One region of the Pseudoalteromonas sp. 1_2015MBL_MicDiv genome, then DNA from elsewhere that is predicted to be linked to it. Evidence: predicted binding sites of a transcription regulator. Region 1 holds the regulator's gene; each other region holds the start of a gene.
What was found. The regulator LexA, encoded in region 1, represses DNA repair genes until DNA is damaged. The targets are predictions, from matches to a motif close to TACTGTATNNNNATACAGTA.
Positions count from the first base shown of each region.

Region 2: AOR04_RS06625 (SulA-like leucine-rich domain-containing protein) is a predicted target of LexA. The motif match lies at 1,348-1,367, and genes of this name have one in related genera.
Region 3: dinB (DNA polymerase IV) is a predicted target of LexA. The motif match lies at 1,826-1,845, and genes of this name have one in related genera.

Region 1 is NZ_CP012737.1:154,322-157,532, reverse strand. It holds gene coxB (cytochrome c oxidase subunit II) at 1-428, opposite strand, end outside; gene lexA (transcriptional repressor LexA) at 896-1,513, opposite strand; gene AOR04_RS00755 (M12 family metallo-peptidase) at 1,777-3,211, shown strand, end outside.
Region 2 is NZ_CP012737.1:1,437,009-1,440,219, reverse strand. It holds gene AOR04_RS06635 (NCS2 family permease) at 1-519, opposite strand, end outside; gene AOR04_RS06630 (tetratricopeptide repeat protein) at 637-1,101, shown strand; gene AOR04_RS06625 (SulA-like leucine-rich domain-containing protein) at 1,392-1,826, shown strand; gene AOR04_RS06620 (YchJ family protein) at 1,864-2,343, shown strand; gene AOR04_RS06615 (DUF6172 family protein) at 2,949-3,211, opposite strand, start outside.
Region 3 is NZ_CP012737.1:3,039,870-3,043,080, forward strand. It holds gene AOR04_RS13540 (M17 family metallopeptidase) at 1-631, opposite strand, end outside; gene dinB (DNA polymerase IV) at 762-1,814, opposite strand; gene AOR04_RS13550 (acyl-CoA thioesterase) at 2,018-2,452, shown strand; gene AOR04_RS13555 (aldo/keto reductase) at 2,462-3,211, shown strand, end outside.

The DNA of each region.
Region 1 (3,211 bases):
ATAGAGTAGAACTCTACATCTTCGCCCATATATTCATAATGCCATTTCCATTGCGAACCCGTAATTTTAATAGTGAGATCAGCTTTGCTGGCATCTTCCATTGCAATAAGGGTTTTAGTGGCTGGTACTGCCATAGCAATTAAAATAACAAACGGAATTGCAGTCCAAAGTATTTCTACTTTAGTGCTTTCGTGAAATTGGGCAGGTACAGCCCCTTTAGATTTACGGTGATGAATAAGTGCCCAAAACATAATTGCGAACACTATCACCCCAATCACACAACATATTATAAATATGGTCATGTGCAGCTGATATACATTATTGCTTATATCGGTTACGCCTTTGCGCATATTGTATTGGCTGTTCGCCAAAACTGAGTGCGAAAAAACACATAATATAAGCCACAAGGTAGAGGTCAGTTTACCCATGTGACGGCTCCTTTGATGCTATTGCGAATGCAAAGCGAAGAGGCATACGGCTTAAACGCCAATTCGTTATTTTTATTTTTTTAGCCAATCTTATTTAATATTGATTGGTTTTGCTGCGCCAACAACGAGTTTGTGTATATTGTGTGTTCTCAAAACTAAAAAGCTGTGAGTTATTATTAGCTCAGCACATTAATAATTAGCTAAAAAACGAACAACAAGCAAGTTTTAGTATAAAAAACAATCAGGTGATATTGAGTAATTAATAAAAAGTCAGTAATCAACTAGTCAACAGGAAGTTCAAAATATGAGCAAAACAAAGGGGTTTAACGTATTCGGAGGGGGAAATATAAGTGCAAAAAAATTTACAGCTAAAATAATTAGTTGGCTGTTTACGTCATATTTTTAGTGCTAATGTTAAAACAAAAATGCGTGCTAAAAAGCACGCATTTATAAAAATAAATTAAAAACTACATCCAATCAGCGTTTCTTATAACTCCAACGGCTAAACCTTCTATATTAAAAGATTCATTTTCTAGATCAACTTCAATTGGCGAAAAGTCGTCATTCTCAGCATGCAATAATACTTTTCGGCCTGCTTTTTCAAACCGCTTTACGGTAACATCATCATCAACACGAGCAACTACAACTTGTCCATTTTCTGCAACTTGAGTTTTATGCACAGCTAACAAATCACCATCCATAATACCTATATCTTTCATGCTCATACCGTTAACGCGCAATAAAAAATCAGCAGCTGGTTTAAACATTAATGGATCAATTTTACAATGACTCTCAACGTGCTCTTGCGCCAAAATAGGCTCTCCCGCTGCGACTCGCCCGATAAGAGGTAAACCTAACTGTTCAGGCTCTTCTTCCTCAACAAGTTGAATACCTCGGCTTGCACCTGGTTTCATCTTAATAGCACCTTTTTTAGCAAGCGCTTTTAAATGCTCTTCAGCAGCATTGGCACTTTTAAAGCCTAATGTTTGTGCAATTTCAGCACGTGTAGGAGGCATACCAGTGTCTTTAATAAAAACTTTAACTAATTCGAGAATTTGAGCTTGGCGCTTCGTTAATGGTCGCATACAACTGGTTTTCCATACAGTACATTTAACTGTGAGTATATACAGTTAAATAAAAATCGCAAATTTAAATTACATTGATTGCTTGCTGTTAATAAATCACTTTTACACTTATGTAGAAACAACGACTGCTTACATAAAATAAACATTTGTATCTTTATATTTACGATTAAGGGCTAATTTGATGACAGCCACATGTTAATAAATTGAAAACAACTTATTAACATGTACACTTTATGTGTACAAACACTTAAAAGGATTATCAAATGAAAAAATATTCACCATTGTTTATTGGCTTATTGTTTAGCGGCTATGCGTATGCCCAAGTCCCACTTTTCGAAGTGCAACACTCTAACTTTACGCAAAACATTAATAAAGAAGGTAATGCTCAATCTCAATTTGGACAACCGCTTTTCGAACTAAGCGCAAAAACCAATGCATTCTTTTTACCTGTTCAGGGAAGTGACATTGAATTTATCAAAAGTACAGCAAGTACATCAGCAACTGGTAACTTAATTTGGGTAGGTAAAAGCTTAGATGGTGACGAAGTAACACTGATAAAATCTACAAAGGGGATTTCTGGTACGATAAAGGTAAATGAACATGTTTATAAATTGCAACCGAATAAACATTCTGATCATAATTTTATTGAATTAGATCCTGCCAAGCAACCTGCTGAGCATGCACCCGATTATCAGCAATCTAGCAACACTATTTCAATCAGTGAACAAATTTTAACAGAACAAAGCTTCCAAACAGCTATGGCAACTAACGCGCAAAGCAATATTAGCTTACTCGTTTTATACACCCCAGCCGCAGAACAAAAATCTAGTGATATTAATAGCTTGATTGATCTTGCAATAGTAGAGACTAATCAGGGTTACCAAAACTCAGGTGTCAACGCAGTTGTTAGTTTGGCCCATGTAAGCCGAGTTAATTATACTGAAGCTACAAATTCAGGTACGGATTTAAATCGTTTAGCTACCAAAAACGATGGTTATATGGATGAAGCGCACACACTACGAGATCAATACGGTGCTGATGTAGTCATATTAATAAACGACGTTAACGGCTACTGTGGCCAAGCCAAAGCAATTGGTGCAAATGCTAACAGCGCATTTGCGATGGTTGATTATGACTGTGCAACCGGCTATTACTCTTTCGGTCATGAAATTGGTCATTTACAAGGTGCTCGTCATAACCCTGAAAACGATCCATCAACATCTCCTTATTCGTTCGGCCATGGTTATCAGCAACCTCAATCACAATGGCGTTCAGTAATGGCTTATAACTGCACAAATAACTGCACAAGAATCAATTACTGGTCAAATCCAAACAAATCATACAGCGGAAGTGTTATGGGAACTCCATCAAAACACGATAACGCTAGAGTCTTAAATTTAACAAACCCCACAATTGCAAATTTTAGATCTGCATCTAGCCCACCGGTAAATAACAATACACTGCAAAATAACCAATCTATCGTTGTTAGTGGTGATCGAAACAGTGAGCAATTGTTTACTTTTACAGTGCCAAGTGAAGCTGAGCAAGTCACATTTTCGACCTCTAATGGCACTGGGGATGTTGACCTACATGTAAAATATAATGCAATTGCAACGAGCAGTAACTACGATTGCCGACCGTATAAAAACGGAAATAATGAAAGCTGTAGCGACACCCGCACTGGTAATTACTCTATTA
Region 2 (3,211 bases), 1.3 Mb from region 1:
TAATGGGCCAGCTGAAGTTATATCACCTAATTGTACTAACGTTGCAGGGCTGGCAACGATGATGCCCGCATTTTTAAGAGCAATTAAAGCTAAAAATGCGCCAATACCCGTTGCAATGGCCCGCTTTAAAACCAAAGGAATGGCATTAATAATCCACTCACGAACTTTAAACAGGCTTAGAAGTAAAAATATACACCCAGACATAAAAACAGCACCTAATGCCGCCTGCCATGTGTAACCCATCCCTAATACAACACCATATGTAAAAAATGCATTTAACCCCATTCCAGGCGCTAATGCTAAAGGATAATTAGCCCACAATCCCATAATAAAACAACCAATAGCAGCTGCAATACAAGTTGCTACAAAAGCAGCTCCCTGATCCATTCCAGCCTCTGCTAACATGGCAGGGTTAACAAATACAATGTAAACCATTGTGATAAATGTAGTAATACCCGCAATGCATTCACGGCGGACTGATGAGCCATTCTCACTAATTTTAAATAAAGCTTCGAGCATAATAGACTTATGGTTGTAAAAAGTGGCAATATTTTAACATAAAAATCATCTTTTACAGGACATTTTACCTTGCGATATACTAAACTATTGACTTAGTTACATAACGAATGAGTGAGCATGATAAAAACAACACCGACAGGCCAAGATTTAGAGCAGCAGTTAGACAATATACTGTCCTTTGTCACGCAACCTAGCGACACTAACTCAACGCCAACTAACGAAAATAGTCAGCAAAATACACTGAACAAAGCACTGTATTATTTAAAAAACAATCAAAATGCACTTGCTGCGAAGTGGATGCGTTTAGCTGCGATGTCTGGAGAACTTCGAGCACAATTTTACTTAGGACTATTTTTTGTAAAAGGCCAAGGTGTTCCGCAAAGTGTATTTCATGCAGTTGCATGGCTAAGCTTATCAAGTAGTCAAGGTCACGAGCCAGCAACTACTGCATTAACTGACTTGCGTAAACACATTGAAACTAAACGCTTTAAAGATGCCCAATGCTACGCTGCAAGTTTATATGAACAAATTCACCAATTGCAGTTTTCTCACCTAATACCAAATAACGCTAACGAAGAGTAAATTACACATACGAAACTATGCTGTAATTTACACATGAAATCATTATTTAAAGCTGCCATATCAACCTTCAACAGGTGTATACAGTATTCAACACAATAATGCACAGTTGGAAACAACAACATAAAGGTAAATTTAAATCATTAAATATTAATAACTTAAAAAAATGACAATTTAAAAAAAGTCTAAATCTTAAATTATCGTACAAAAAAATAGCAAAAAACACTTGCACACAAACACTGTATAAACTACTGTATGTAAATACTGTATAAAAACCCAGTGAGTGAAGCGATATGTTACAACCAATTACCGTACGAACAGTTAAAAGCTACCAACAAGACAATAAAAGCGATTGTGTTAATTTAATTGAAATTGAAGATGAAATTTCGGCAACATTTGAGCTATTAAAAGTATTACATCAATACAATAGCTTAAATGCTTGGACATTATTAATCGCACCCGATCACGTCCCTAGTAAAGCGCTACTTGATTCGTGCTCTATCGATACGAGTAAATTACTCGTTATTAGACAAAAACACTTAGTGAATCTAGAGTACGTATTAAATTCGGCTTTACACAACGGTAATTTTGCAGCTGTAATTACTTGGACTGATATAGTTAATAACCAGCTATTAACTAGCTTATCTCTGGATATGAGTAAAACAAATACAAAGTTATATTGCTTCACGAAAAACAAACAAACCACAGAGATATTACTAGCTCAATAATCTTGTTAAACTAACATTTTAGCTTTACACCAAAATTATGACCTCACTGAATAAAACATTATGTCTTTGTGGCAGCCAACAAAATTATGTTGACTGCTGCGAACCTTTTCATTTGGCAATACAGCATCCTCAAACACCAGAGCTACTTATGCGCTCTCGTTATAGTGCTTATGCACTCAAAAATGCTAAGTATATTTATCAAACATATACACCAGATAAACAGCCCGAAAACCCCGTTAAAGAAATTAAAGAATTTGCAGATGGTTGCCGCTTTATAAAACTGACAATTATAGACTCAGGGCACGATGATAGTCAGGGTTTTGTAGAATTTAAAGCGCACTACTTTTATGATAATTTATACTGTGAATTGCACGAACAATCAAAATTCATTAAAGAAAAAAATCAGTGGAAATATTCTGACGGCGTTATATTACCTGTTGCAGATATAAAAATTGGCAGGAACGATGATTGCCCATGTGGCAGTACTAAAAAGTATAAAAAGTGCCATAGCCTATAAACCTCAACTTACCCAGGCATCAGGTATTTTGAAACACACTAATTAGTTAAATGATATGTACTCTAGTTTTGTACATATTATTTAACTTAATGTGGCGCATACACACGAAAAGTTATTTATTTCCAAAAAACTCAGCGTCTCTAAATAAAATTTTATACCAATCTGCTTATGTATGGGGTCTATTTAACGTTAAGAAAATTACGCTAGAACTAGGCAAAAGTTTTTGTATCTAGTTGTTCTAAATAAAAAATTTTAACGACGTTATAGTGCAATTTAATTCGTTAAATTGATCAAAGATTTATGCAGGTTGGTATTATAGGGTTATTAGATAATTTATATTGTTCAAATACTTATACCAACTCTTTTAATTAAGTGATCTATTTTTAGATAACAGAATCGTGTCGATAACAAGACAAAAAATCGTTATTTAATTGTCCTATATCAGAAATTTTTAACGCCGTTAGCGTCAGATTTAATCCCTCAAACTGATTAAGCATGATTGCGGATTGGTTGGTTAGTATTATTCAGATTGATATTAAAACCCACATAACAAAAATGGACCACTTGGGTCCATCTCTACTTTACGAGTACTTAAAATTTAAGAGTTACTCGTCGTCATCTAAATCAGCTTGTTGACGCTGTGCCGGCTTTGCTAAAATCTCTACGTAGAAAGACTTTAAATCTTGCTTTTCGATGTCGCTGATATGATTGCTAATCTCTGCAACGTGCACTACTTGAGCATCTTCAGCTGTATTACCAAACTTACAGTCAAATGCCCAGTAATCAGCATCTTCAGGTAGCGTTTTATTACGTTCTCTTTTCAAATATTTTTTCACTTCGTGCTTTGCAGCATCGACCATACGAGGGT
Region 3 (3,211 bases), 1.1 Mb from region 1:
CATCGATTATATCAACCGCAATGTTTGAGCCTTTAAATAAATCAACACAGTAATCTGCAAAGCGCGGTGGAGCCATACGTTCAGGTTCAGTACCGCATAAATCACGCGCAGCATATTGACCAGCAGCAATTGCATTAACGGCTTTAATTGTTTGCTCGCTAGCATCCACTAAACCAATACTTGTTATCGGTTCAATACCTTCACCATGAAACTCACGCGCTTCTAATGGCTGCCATAATGCTTGGCAAGCACCTAAATAAGCAACTTCCAGCGCATGTTGGTAACGGCTATCGCCATTTAAATTTGGTAAAAATAATGCAGGGTTGATACTACCCGATGCTTTCGCTTCGTTGATTGCAAGTTTAGCTGCATCAAAATAACGGCGCACATCGTCATAATCTCTGTTTAGCGGACCGGTTGGCGCAAGTACTACACGCTTATTTTCAATCACTAATAAAATAACTTGCTTACCAATGCGAGAATCTACTTTTGATTGTGCTAAAACAGCATCACGTAGCGAATTATTTGGTAATTGAGAAAAGTCATCACTAATAATGATTAATGCATCATGTGATGCGGATTCAAGGCTAGCACTTACTGGCTGAGCCAACACGGCTTTTGGATATGCCATAAATAAAGGTCCTGTTAAAAAACATAAGCCCCTATTATCGTCGATTTGAATATTGAAGACCAGCAAGCTGCGATAAGTGTTTAGTTTAATCCACTTTTTAGTGGCAACTTGCAATTACAGGCTTTACAGCTTAATCGAGAATACTAAGTTGGAAGTTTTGATCTGGTTGATTTTTAATACCCACCCCAATACCTAAAAGCCTGACCGGTTGCTGCACACCTCGCTGGAAAGCTTTAGTAAGTAGTTGTGTAAAAACCTCAGTATTTAATTGGTGATAAGCCTGATCCGCAGAGGTTACTATAAAATTCGCAAATTTAACCTTAACGCTCAGTTTATTAATCCGATTTTGTAATTGTTGTTTTTCCAAGCGCACCTTTAACTCATCTAACAACGTAGGCAACTGTTCGAGGCATTCTTGTAAGCTGGTTTTGTTATACTCATAGGTATGCTCAACACTTAGCGACTTTCTAATACGATTAGTAGATACCTTACCGACATACTCACCTGCACATTTTTGGTAAAGCGATACGCCAAAATTACCTACATGCTGTTGCATCCAATTTACGCCTTTTTCGCGTACATCTTTACCTGTATATAATCCTTTTAAATTGAGTTTTTCGAGCGTTACTTTACCGACACCCGGAATTTTACCCAGAGGTAACTGTGCTAAAAAATCATCCACCTCATCAGGTAATACAACAAACTGACCGTTAGGCTTGTTTTCATCACTCGCTATTTTGGCAATAAATTTAATAGGTGCAATACCAGCGGATGCAGTAAGCCCTGTAGCATTATAAATATCAGCTCTTATTTGCTGCGCAATAAGCGTAGCACTGCCTTTACAAACGCTACTATCAGTTACATCAAGATAAGCTTCGTCAAGAGAGAGTGGTTCAATTAAGTTGGTGTAACGATTAAATACTTCACGTATTTGATTTGAAGCTTCTTTATAAACAGCCATGCGCCCAGGTACAATAACTAAATCAGGGCATAATTGTTTTGCATGATAATTAGACATAGCTGAGCGCACGCCATACTCTCTGGCAATGTAGTTGGCTGTAGAAAGTACGCCTCTGCGACTATTGCCACCAATAGCAAGCGGCACATTGGCCAGCTTAGGATTATCGCGCATCTCAACTGCCGCATAGAAGCAGTCCATATCTATATGAATAAACTTTTTCATCACCATTACAATACTGTTTATTTATACAGCCATTATTGTTTAATCATTATTAATAAGCAAGCTCCTAAACTCTGATTAATCGATTTATTATAGTGGGTTCAAGTTTAATAAACTCGTCATACATAAAAACAGCGCACTAATTACCTTGAGGTCATATCGTCATATTGATAATCTAGTGCTTTAAAATAAAGAGTTAAAAGTGCATGCAAACGTTTAAAGATCAGCACCCTATTCATACTGACATTACTGTAGCGTGGGCCGATATGGATGCCCTTCAACACGTAAACAATGTGGTTTACCTGCGTTACTTTGAAATAGCCAGAATCGACTTTTTAAATAAAATAAACTTATTTGATACAATTAGCCCAAGCGGCATTGGCCCTGTTATAAGCGAAAATAATATTCGTTATAAGCGCCCTGTTACTTTTCCAGATACCCTTACTGTAGGCGTCACTATTTCTGACATTAAAACAGACCGATTTATGATGAATTATACAGTATTTAGTCACGCACAAAATGCCATAACCACAACCGGTAATTCGAAAGTGGTTATGTTTGATTTTGAAACAGGTCAAAAAGCCCCTATTTCAGAGCCTCTTTTATCGGCTTTAATTAGCTACGCTCAAGACGAGCAATAAGGAAATTTTATGCAATACAGTCCACTAGGAAGCAGTGGTGTTAATGTTTCAAGAGTATGTCTAGGTAGTATGACTTGGGGAATGCAAAATACCCAAAATGATGCTGATGAACAAATAGCCTACGCACTTGCTCAAGGCGTAAACTTTATTGATACAGCCGAAATGTACGCAGTTCCTCCATCACCCGATACCTATGGTAAAACTGAGCAAATTATTGGTAACTGGCTCTCTCGTAACCAACAAAAGCGCGATAAAATTGTACTTGCAACCAAAATTGCTGGTAACGGCTTAGCATGGGTTCGCGATGGCGGTAATATTACTCGCCAAACTGTTATAGAGGCGGTTGATGAATCACTAAAACGCTTACAAACTGACTACATAGATTTATACCAATTACATTGGCCAAACCGCTCTACCCCACACTTTGGTAGACAATGGCCAGGTATGCTTAAATTTACCGACGTAAACACACAAGAACATCAAGCTGGCATGCTGGATATTTTAGAAGGTTTAAACAATTGTGTTAAAGCAGGTAAAATCAAGCACTGTGGTTTATCTGACGACACACCTTGGGGAATAAGCCAATTTTTAAACCTGTCAAAAGAGCATAATTTGCCGCGCATAGTATCTATTCAAAACGAGTTTAGCTTAGCGCATACCAAAGATTGGCCGTATCTAATAGAGCAATGTGTTCACGAAGATATTGCCTACTTACCTTGGTCGCCTTTAGCGGCAGGTTTATTAACGGGTAAATACTTA